Regions from separate parts of the Bacillus sp. 05T22 genome, predicted to be linked through region 1. Evidence: riboswitches for the same ligand, from Rfam matches in the RefSeq annotation. Region 1 holds a riboswitch; the other holds the start of a gene.

Region 1 (4,189 bases):
CAGGCTTTATGATTGGGGCAACGGCAGCACTTGTATCTAATATATTTTTAGGACAGGGGCCTTGGACACCGTGGCAAATGTTTTCTTGGGGAATGATAGGTTTTATAGCTGGTTTACTTCGAAATACATTTATAATGAGAAAGTTATGGGGGAGAGTCATCTATGGGTTCATAGCCGGTTTTGTTTTTGGCTGGATTATGAATTTGTGGGGGATACTTGGCTTTTTAGAAGGATTAACATGGAAAGACTTTATTGCATACTACGCTGCAAGTTTTTACTTTGATCTAGCTCATGCACTCTCAAATGTAATTTTTCTTGTTTTGTTTGGCTCATCGTGGATTAGAATTATTACAAGGTTTAAAAAGAAATATGGAATTTTAGATGATGATAAAGAGCTATTATCTCAAGTAAACAAAGCATAAGTATATATCATAAAGCATAAGAATATAAAGTAGGGTCGCGACTTACATATTCGTTTGCCTCTTTCATGCTTCTTACCACTGGTGAGAAGCATTTTTTCATACATATTATATTGTGAAAAATGTCAAGAAATCGATTTAATATGCTTCGATTTTTATATGAGATTTTTTATATAATAGTAAATGAGAAAAAATTCAAAGAGGAGATGCCATATTCATGAAGCTAGTTGTTCCAAAGCAGCACGGTGCATGGGGGATGCTGCTGATTCCGTTTATACTTAGTGTAATACTTGGTAAACCTACTTTCTATCATATTCCACTCTTTATCGCTTGGTTATTTATCTATTTAGCAACGTATCCATTTTTGATGTATATGAAGCAAACGCGAAAGAAAGAATTTTTACATTCAGCAATTATTTATTTTATTATTGCATGTGTCTTCGGTATACTATCTTTACTATACGAGTGGAAAATTCTTTTCTTCGCAGCTATTATGATTCCGCTCTTTTTTGTGAATATATATTTTGCTCGTCAAAAAAGGGAACGAGCTTTAGTAAATGATATTTGTGCAATACTTGTTTTTTGCATAGGTGGTTTAATAAGTTATTATTTTTCGATGAAAACAGTTGATGAAACAGCATGGTGGATTGCAGCAACTTCTTTTTTATACTTTTTAGGTAGTACATTTTATGTGAAAACAATGATACGTGAAAAGAATAACCCGACCTATCGCTATGTATCATGGGGATATCACATTTTCTTAACTGTTGCATTGTTTGTAGTAAACCCATGGCTTTCTCTAGTTTTTATACCTAGTCTAGTTCGAGCAATTATATTATATGGTAAGAAAATATCTATTTTAAAAGTAGGGGTTTTAGAAATCGTTAATTCTGTATATTTTTTAATTGTCACGGCAATACTGTTTTAGTATGCCATTTGAGTTACATCCCATCTAGTAAATAGATGGGATGTATTCATTCTTGTTCCAAAATATGAACCGTATGATCACATTTTTGTAAGGCGTGCTCCACAGCCTGCAAGGATTGTTCTATACGTTCTCGATTATCAGTTTTTTCGACTGTTTGTAATGCGTTTTCTAAAGATTGTTTTGCTTCATGTAAAGAATGATAAGAATCTTGAACATATCCACGTGCGTTTTTGTTCATTATATATTCCTCCTTTATCCCGCTATTTGTGGGCAGTAATACTCCTACCTCAAAATTCGGTGAAAGCATTGTCCGGCTCTAGCGGCTAAAATCTCCGGTCGTTTCGTCCCCTCGGACGAGGAAAAAAGCGCCTCTCTGTCGGGGGCTCCAACGTCCTGTGATTCTGAGCGAGCCGCTTCCGCTTTTCTAAAGAAGTTAGGTGGGAGATAAACTGCCAGTAAAAGCCCGATTGGTCGGGCTAATAATCAGTGGGGGATGAAGAAAACCCCCACTGATTAAAGTTTCACTTTATTGCATACACTTCTAGTATGAGCGTTAGAAAAGAAAATATAACTTGTTTTAAATGTTTTATCCCTGCTATTACAGATAGTAATGGTTCAATTGATTAAAGTTTCACTTTATATGATTTGACAATTGAAATGAAAATGGCTATAGTAGGCTATAAAGTGAATATTTTCTTATCCAGAGAGGTGGAGGGACTGGCCCGATGAAACCCAGCAACCGCGATGCAGGTGCTAATTCCAGCAGAACATATTTGTTCTGGGAGATAAGACGAAGATATATACGTAACTTCTTCTTATCGAAGAGGTTTTTTTGTTGCAAAAAAACCGATTCTAAAAACAACAGAATAAGAAGAAAGGGGTTGCAATTGTACTGTGACACTTGAAAAATACGTAAAGCTGCGTAATGCAGTATATGAATATATGATGGAGCAAGATAAACCAATATCACTATTAGATATTCAAGAACATATCGTTTCGCATCATGAAGGAAAATTCACGAAAAAAATGTTACACCAATTTTATTTATCAAGGCTATTAGACGAACTGAAACTGGATGGGAAAATTACTTTAGCTGATGAAGAATATCTCTATGCTGAAAAAGGGGTATATTATAAGGCGCGAAAAGGGAGCTAGTCTCTCTTTTTTTTATGTTATAATTTATCTGAAAATTAAAAGGAGTATGTAGAGTAAAAGACTGCTAAAGCAGCCTGATACAAGGGAATGGTGTTGAGTGTGTAGTGTCAAAAGTTGAATATGCCCTGAAAGAGGCATTTCATTCGGCTAAAAACGAAAAGAGACACCTTCGCCGAGTAGGTGTCAGTTGTTGTGTCATGTAGGCTTGCTACTTGACATGTATTAGAATATCATGCAAACCAGGCGGAGTCAAAAGGGAATTTAAGGAAAGGTAGATGTTATGTACGCTTTTTTAGTAACTGAAATGAAAAAATGGATTTCTAGGCACATTATAGATAGAGGATACGAATATTATGAGGAGGGACATGTAGAGGATATAGAAATACATAATGGTAAAGTATTTGCGTTCGTCACAGGGAATTATGGGAATTATGAAGTAATCATTGATCTTGTAGATTTTATGGGAAGTAGTTGTGAATGTCCTTATGAAAAACATTGTAAACATATGGCAGCAGTTGTGTATGCAATTCAAGGTACTGGAGAAAGGAAGATTAGGGAGAAGTTGCAGATGTTAGAAAAAGAGGAATTGATGGTAATCATGCAGAGATTATTAATGAGTTCTAAAAATGTAATGATTGTAGAGAAGATATTACAAAAAAGGAAATTTTAAATTAAGAAAGGTGTTGTTTGGAGATGAATGTACTAATCATATATGCACATCCCAATCCATCTAGTTTCAATGCATCCATTTTAGAACATGTACAAAAAGGATTGCAAAAAACAAATCATTTTGTTACATTGCTCGACCTTTATAAGGAACAATTTAACCCAGTACTTATTTTTAATGAAGATAAGAGAAGACATGATTTAGTATATGAAGAAGAAACAGAAAAATATAGAACATTGGTTAAAGAGGCAGATTCTTTTATCTTTATTTATCCAATATGGTGGTGGGGGATGCCTGCTATTTTAAAAGGATTTATTGATCGTGTTTTTGTTGCAGGATTTGCATATAAATATGAAGGGGTAATACCGAAAGGATTACTTACAAGGAAAACTGCGTGGGTTATCAATACACTAGATTCACCACTATGGTACGTGGCACTATTATATCGCTCTGCTGATTGGGTGATTATGAAAAAGGGTATTTTACGATTTTGTGGTATACGCCAAATAAAACGTTCAGTCTTTCAATCTGTAAAAACAAGTAAAGCAGCAAAACGTGAAAAGTGGCTTATGGAAATCTACCAAAAGGCTAAAAATTTATAATGAAAAAAATAGAAAATATAATGAAATGCTGTAATCGGAATGATGAATTGTTTCGTACGTATATAGCTTGTTTATTTCAATTGAAACATCATAATGAAGCGTTTAAAAAGGTATGCCAAGAATTAAGAGCAGATTATTTAGTAAGGGGAATTTGTGAACGAGAAGTTGAGGGGATCATCAAGGAAAGTAAAGAGTACAAAATGTATGATTTACCGAGAGTATTAAGGTGGGATTTTTTACGAAATAATCCATCAATGATTGAAAATGTTTGTACGACGTTATTTACATATAGAAGATTAAATCTTTCATGTGAAGAATGGATAAATGTAATAAGGTGCATAGAAAAGAATTGATTTATATAAAAGTTATTATGTAAAAAAGCTAGTATAAAACTAGCTTTTTTGTATGTTTTAAAATC
Region 2 (6,830 bases), on a different contig from region 1:
ATATACGCCAATCGAAAAATTAAATCACTTTTCTGAAGTCCTAGGAGGACCTTCTATTTACTTTAAACGAGATGATTTACTTGGTTTAACAGCTGGTGGAAATAAAACAAGAAAATTAGAATTCCTTGTGGCGGATGCACAGGCGAAAGGTGCAGATACGTTAATTACTGCTGGCGGTATTCAGTCCAATCATTGCCGATTAACATTAGCGGCTGCGGTAAAAGAGAAAATGAAATGCATTCTTGTATTAGAAGAAGGACTTGAACCAGAAGAAAAACCAGACTTTAATGGGAATTACTTCTTATATCATTTATTAGGTGCTGAAAATGTAATCGTTGTGCCAAACGGAACTGACCTTATGGATGAGATGCAAAAAGTGGTCAAAGAAGTAACTGAAAAAGGGCATACACCATACGTCATTCCAGTTGGAGGATCCAATCCTACCGGTGCAATGGGATATATTGCATGTGCAGAGGAAATTATGGCTCAATCGTTTGAGCAAGGGATAGATTTCAATGCGGTTGTTTGTGTAAGTGGTAGCGGTGGCATGCATGCTGGTTTGATTACTGGATTTTATGGAAGACAAACAGGGATCCCGGTAATTGGAATGAATGTGAGCCGCGGAAAAGCTGAACAAGAAGAAAAGGTATGTAAGCTTGTGCAAGAAACTTCAGCGCATGTTGATATTCTAAACAGTATTCCGCGTGAGGCCGTGACATGTTTTGATGAATACGTTGGGCCAGGATACGCTTTACCAACACCTGAAATGGTAGAAGCTGTTCAGCTTTTAGCAAAAACAGAAGGAATTTTACTGGATCCAGTATATACAGGGAAAGCAGGAGCTGGACTGATAGACTTAATCCGAAAAGGTACATTTAAGAAGGAAGATAATGTTTTATTTGTACATTCAGGTGGTTCACCTGCTTTATATGCGAATACATCGCTATTTTCCTAAAATAAAAAATCAGCACCGAAATATGTGGTGCTGATTTTTTATTGGCTATGAATGAAAAGAAGTATAATTACCTCCCCGTCTCAAAAAACTCAATCCATTCCCCACCAGGACCAGAGAAGAAAATGTAACGTGTTCCATCAGGCGATGTTTCAATTGCCTCTTCCAATGAATCTACTTTGAAGCAAATATGGTGTACTTTTCCTCCTGTTGGAAGAGAAGGGTTATAGCCTTCAATTAATTCAAAAATTGTTTCTTGTGATTCTTCTACACCTAAAAAAGCAAGTTGTAAGTTTGGATTTGGATGTCCCATACGTTTGATAAGTTTTAGTCTAACTACTTCTTCATAAAATGAAATAGATGTTTCTAAGTTGGAAACCATGATTCCAACGTGTTCTATTCTTCTTACTGGCATATTGATTTCTTATTTCCATAAATTTCATATGTATCATAATATTGAAAATTAAGAAAATAAGCAAGATAAAAACCTTGCAAATTTTATGACGTTCTATGATATAGTGAGAAAGTATGTTTGGAGAGAAGGAAGGAAATTATTATATGAATACAACTTCGCAAACTCCTTCATTAACGGAAACGATGAAAGAGTGGCATCAGGCGTTAGCATATGAGATTAAACATTGGAAAACGATAGGCGGTAGTAAGCTATCTATTATAAATGGCCGTTTTTTATATACAGATTATGAGAGTACAGTGTATGTATTTCAGCTTATTTCGGAAGTAAGCTTACCTGATGGTACACCAATCCGAATTGAATTTGATGGTGAGGAAGCAACAGGAGAAGTGCTATCTGTACATGGATTAGAAATCGAACTGAAATTAAATGATTATATACAAGGCGAAATAAGAGAAGCGATTTTATATAGTGAACCATGGCAGTTATTAGAGCAATTACAAGAGCGGTTGAAAGAAGTTCGAAAAGATAAGCAAAAGCGTCAGCGTGTAAAACGTCTTTTGGATGGAAAGAGTGCGCCAAAGCATATTGAAAAGATGAAAAATCCGAAGAATGAACTTGCATATCGTTCTTTTTATAATCCGACAACATATGTTTGGGGACCGCCTGGAACAGGGAAATCTTATAACTTATCACGCATTATCTCGGCTCATTATCAAAAAGGAAAATCAGTACTTGTACTTGCTCACAGTAATGCGGCAGTTGATGTATTAATGAGTGAAGTAACAAAGCAAATCGAAAAGAAAGAAAAATGGACACCAGGAGAAATCGTCCGGTATGGATTTAGTCAACATGAACATATACGTAACCATGAAACGTTGCTTGCTTCTAGATTAGTGGAAACAACGAATGGGTCATGGGGAGAAGAAAAGCTCTATTTAGAGGAAATGCGCCAAGATTTACGTCAAAAAATCTTATCTTATAAGGCGACTGCTTCTGATAAGAAACGTATACAAGAAATTGAAGGCGATCTCAGAAAGCAAAGAGCGAAAATTAAAGAGGTAGAAAGAGAATATATTGAAAATGCACAGGTAATTGGTGCAACGCTATCTAAATGCGCAATTGATTCTCTTGTTTATGAACGAACATTTGACTTAGTTGTTGTAGATGAAGTGAGTATGGCATATGTGCCACAAATCGCATTAGCTGCTTCTCTTGGTAAGCGAATTGTCGTTTGTGGTGATTTTTTACAGTTACCTCCAATTACGATGGCAAATCATGAGCTTGTTAGAAAGTGGCTCGGGGAAGATATGTTTTATCATGCGGGGATTGTGCAATCGGTAAATAGTTATGAAAAGCATCCGAATTTATTTATGTTGCAAGAACAAAGACGTATGCATGCAGATATATCTAAATTTACAAACTCATTTATTTATAAGAATAGAGTGTTCGACCATCCTTCTGTTTCGGCAAGGCAAGAATTAGCGAAATTACAGCCGTTTGCAAATGAAGCGACAGCTCTGTTTGATACAAGTTTAATGGGAGCTTATTCTTTAAAAGATGCCGCTTCTGGTTCTCGTTTTAATATTATGTCCGGTTTAGTTGCAATGCAAATGATCTTAATTGGATTATTAGATGGGGTGCAATCGATTGGAGTTGTAACGCCATATCGGGCACAGTCTCGGTTCTTATCAACATTTATAAGAGAAGTATTGCAAAAAACAAAGTATCGAAATACACCTGTTCTAGCAGCGACAGTTCATAAATTTCAAGGATCTGAACGAGACATGATGATATTTGATACGGTAGATAGTTATCCGCAAGAGCGCCCTGGCGTGTTATTCTTTGATCATAAGAATCATCGTCTTGTAAACGTTGCAGTATCAAGGGCAAGAGGGAAGTTCATCCAGTTATCGGATTGTCAGTATATGCGGAAAAACCTTTCTAGAAAACAAGCGCTATCTCACTTAACTGCTCACATAGAAAGACACGGAAATGTATATGATCGTACAACATCGCGTCCATTGTTAGAACGAAAAATTACAAAACGCTTGAGATGGTTTATGCAAATGAATTTGGAAGAGACGAAAGCATTATTAAAAGACATTCTGTCAGCAAAACAAAAAATTATTATTTCGCTTCCAAGTACAAGACAAGTAGATAAAAGGGTATGGCAGGCGTTAATGCGTACAACAGCGCAAGTAACAATCTATAGCGATGGACCAATTCCATTAAAAAATGTGAGAGTACAAAGGCAAAATAAATCACTCCCATTTGTATGTATTGATGATGAAATCTTTTGGGTAGGTGCTCCGTTAACATCGCAAATGATGTTTGAAGGAAGTCCGGAATTCCCTTTTATAAGTGCGAGAATGCATGCACCTGAAACGATTGGCGTTTTAAAAGGTTTTTTAGATATTCGTTAAAATCGGATCGTAATTCCTTGACATTTAGTCGGAATAAAACTAGAATGAAAATAATTTAATGCAATTTTATGAAAATAAAAATGATTTTCTTATCACGAGAGGTGGAGGGACTGGCCCTATGAAACCTCGGCAGCGGATTCGATATGAATACTGTGCCAATTCCAGCAAGTGAAAGACTTGAAAGATAAGAAAGAAGGCCATTTTTGAATCTGTATTTTTTAAGCCTCTTTCTATCTTTTGGAAAGAGGCTTTTTTATGTGCAAATTTAAAGGAGGAATAGGGAAATGGGAACAACACAAGTAACGTCACACCGAAATAGCATTACTGAAAGTATAGAAAGAAATAAAGAAAAATACTTACAAACAAGTCATGATATACATGCGAATCCTGAAATTGGAAATCAAGAATTCTTTGCATCTAGAACATTAAGTTTACTTTTAGGGAGTGCAGGATTTCAGCTTCAGCACAATATAGCAGGGCATGAAACAGGATTTATCGCACGGAAAAGTTCAGGGAAACAAGGACCCATAATTGCCTTTTTAGCGGAGTATGATGCTTTGCCTGGATTAGGCCATGCGTGTGGTCATAATTTAATTGGCACAATAAGCGTTGCGGCAGCGATTGCATTATCGGAAACAATTGAAGAAATTGGTGGTGAAATCGTTGTATTTGGGACACCAGCAGAAGAAGGTGGGCCGAATGGAAGCGCAAAAGCAAGTTATGTGAAAGCAGGTTTGTTTAACAATATTGATGCAGCACTTATGATTCACCCTAGCGGAAAAACAGCAACGACAAGTCCTTCACTAGCAGTTGATCCACTTGATTTTCATTTTTATGGAAAGTCTGCACATGCGGCTGCTTCCCCAGAAGAAGGAATTAATGCGTTAGATGCAATTATTCAGCTTTATAATGGCATTAATGCACTTCGCCAACAACTTCCATCAGATGTGAAAATTCATGGTGTCATTACAGAAGGAGGGAAGGCACCAAATATTATTCCAGATTACGCATCGGCACGTTTCTTTATTCGCGCAGCAACACGTAAAAGATGTGCTGAAGTAACTGAAAAAGTACGAAATATTGCGCAAGGTGCAGCGCTAGCAACAGGAACAACAGTAAAAATTAATCAGTTTCAAAATGAAATCGATGAACTATTAGTGACAAAAACATTTAATGAAGTGGTTGCGGAGGAATTAGAAAACCTTGGTGAAAATGTAAATCGTAAAGAGAGACTTGGAATCGGTTCAACAGATGCAGGAAATGTGAGTCAAGTCGTACCAACGGTTCATCCTTATATTAAAATTGGGCCGGATAATTTAGTTGCACATACGAATGAATTTAGAGAAGCAGCTCGTTCGGAACTTGGCGATAAAGCATTAGTTACATCCGCAAAAGCATTAGCGTATGCAGCATATCGATTAATTACAGAAGAAGGAACGCTTGATCAAATTAAGGAAGAGTTTAAAGAAGCACAGAGAAATCAATAATGTGATTCATATTGTGGAGGTGTTCGTTTGAAATTTTATTTATAATACAGCTAGATACATAGAAAAGGGGAATTGTTCATGCAAATAACAAATGAACGAGCAATGTTACGATTAATAGATACAAATGATGCCGAAAAATTATTTTCAATTGTGGAAGGGAATAAAGAAATATGGACGTATTTAATAGCTAAAATGGATAGCTATCAAGATATGGAGCGATATGTTGAAACGGCAGTAAAACGATATGAAAAGGGAACGGATTTACCATTTGTTGTTATAGATCAAAAAACGAATGAAGTTGTAGGCAGTACACGTTTGTACAGTATTTCAAATAATAACAAAACGGTTGAACTCGGCCAAACTTGGTATCATCCGAGTGTACAACGAACAAGTATGAATACGGAATGTAAGTACATGTTATTGCAATATGCGGTACAAAATGGACCTGTATAAATAGGAGGCAAACATGACAAATATTGAAACAAAAAGACTAAAGATGATTCCTTTTACATTAGAACTTGTTGAGGCAACGATAAAAGGCAGAGAAGAGCTGCAAGAAATCATACCATATAAAATATCTTTAGAATGGCCAATGCCTGATTATAAAGATATTTTACCATGGGTTGCGGAAGGTTTACGGAAAAATCCAAAGCAAAGTAAGTGGAGTGGACTCATTATTCATAAGGAAGACAATATCATTATTGGTGAAATGGGCTGTAAAGGTGCACCGGATTCAACTGGTACAGTGGAGATTGGATATAGTATCGTATCAAATTATCAAGGAAATGGTTATGCGACTGAAATGGCGCGTGCGTTTGTAAAATGGTTGCAGCAGACTGAAGAAGTACAAACAATTCAAGCGGATTGTTTAACGAGTAATGCCGCTTCAAGTAGAGTGTTAGAAAAAGCCGGTTTTACATGTGTGCTTGAAGAACAACATATGAAATATTGGATTGTAAAGTGAAGTGGAAGAGGTATACGTCCCTAAGAGGGAAAAATATACCTCTTTTTCTTACAAAATGATTACTTCTTTTATATACTTTTGTTTCATCATTCCCTTCTGTGAAAAAATTCGTTACAATGGAGTTGTATGAGAAATTTTGTACATAAATTAAATTCATAAAATATGAACCACAAAAAATAGTAAATTAAAAATCCTCTATTTGAATGAAAACCCTTTATAGCACGAATCAATTGTTGAGAAAAGTGCCTTCTTTCAAATGAACTCAAATATAATGATTTAAAATAGATTATTTTTTAGAAGTATGGATAATGCACGGAGGCCAGTACAAATGAAACAAAATAAGAAAAGTAAAAAAAGAAGAGTCTTGCAAGTGTTCTTGCTTATGGTTAGTTCTATCATTCTATTTGTAAGTTATGCAGCTTACGATATTTGGAGTTATCGCTTTAAAACGGATGAGGTGGATACAGATGCTGCTATTGTACTAGGAGCAGCTTCTTGGAACGGAAAACCATCTCCTGTATTTCGTGAAAGAATCAATCATGCGATTTCTTTGTATAAGAATGGAAGTATTAAAAAAATTATTTTTACA

What was found. A riboswitch is a leader RNA that binds a small molecule or an ion and turns the genes downstream of it on or off. The one in region 1 is predicted to bind S-adenosylmethionine.
Region 2: linked by a shared signal. The riboswitch ahead of AC1DIT_RS17525 (M20 family metallopeptidase) and the one ahead of AC1DIT_RS21420 (hypothetical protein) in region 1 are both predicted to bind S-adenosylmethionine.

Annotation. Positions count from the first base shown of each region.
Region 1 covers NZ_JBFTMC010000092.1:10,777-14,965, forward strand. The annotation lists gene AC1DIT_RS21405 (ECF transporter S component) at 1-422, shown strand, start outside; gene AC1DIT_RS21410 (YwiC-like family protein) at 637-1,347, shown strand; gene AC1DIT_RS21415 (hypothetical protein) at 1,394-1,585, opposite strand; SAM riboswitch class I at 2,041-2,139, shown strand; gene AC1DIT_RS21420 (hypothetical protein) at 2,242-2,502, shown strand; gene AC1DIT_RS21425 (SWIM zinc finger family protein) at 2,783-3,172, shown strand; gene AC1DIT_RS21430 (NAD(P)H-dependent oxidoreductase) at 3,196-3,771, shown strand; gene AC1DIT_RS21435 (hypothetical protein) at 3,771-4,124, shown strand; gene AC1DIT_RS21440 (short-chain fatty acid transporter) at 4,188-4,189, opposite strand, start outside.
Region 2 covers NZ_JBFTMC010000061.1:5,111-11,940, forward strand. The annotation lists gene cuyA (D-cysteate sulfo-lyase) at 1-955, shown strand, start outside; gene AC1DIT_RS17515 (VOC family protein) at 1,023-1,367, opposite strand; gene AC1DIT_RS17520 (AAA domain-containing protein) at 1,481-3,790, shown strand; SAM riboswitch class I at 3,877-3,981, shown strand; gene AC1DIT_RS17525 (M20 family metallopeptidase) at 4,075-5,277, shown strand; partial or broken gene AC1DIT_RS17530 (GNAT family N-acetyltransferase) at 5,356-5,715, shown strand; gene AC1DIT_RS17535 (GNAT family N-acetyltransferase) at 5,744-6,241, shown strand; gene AC1DIT_RS17540 (YdcF family protein) at 6,570-6,830, shown strand, end outside.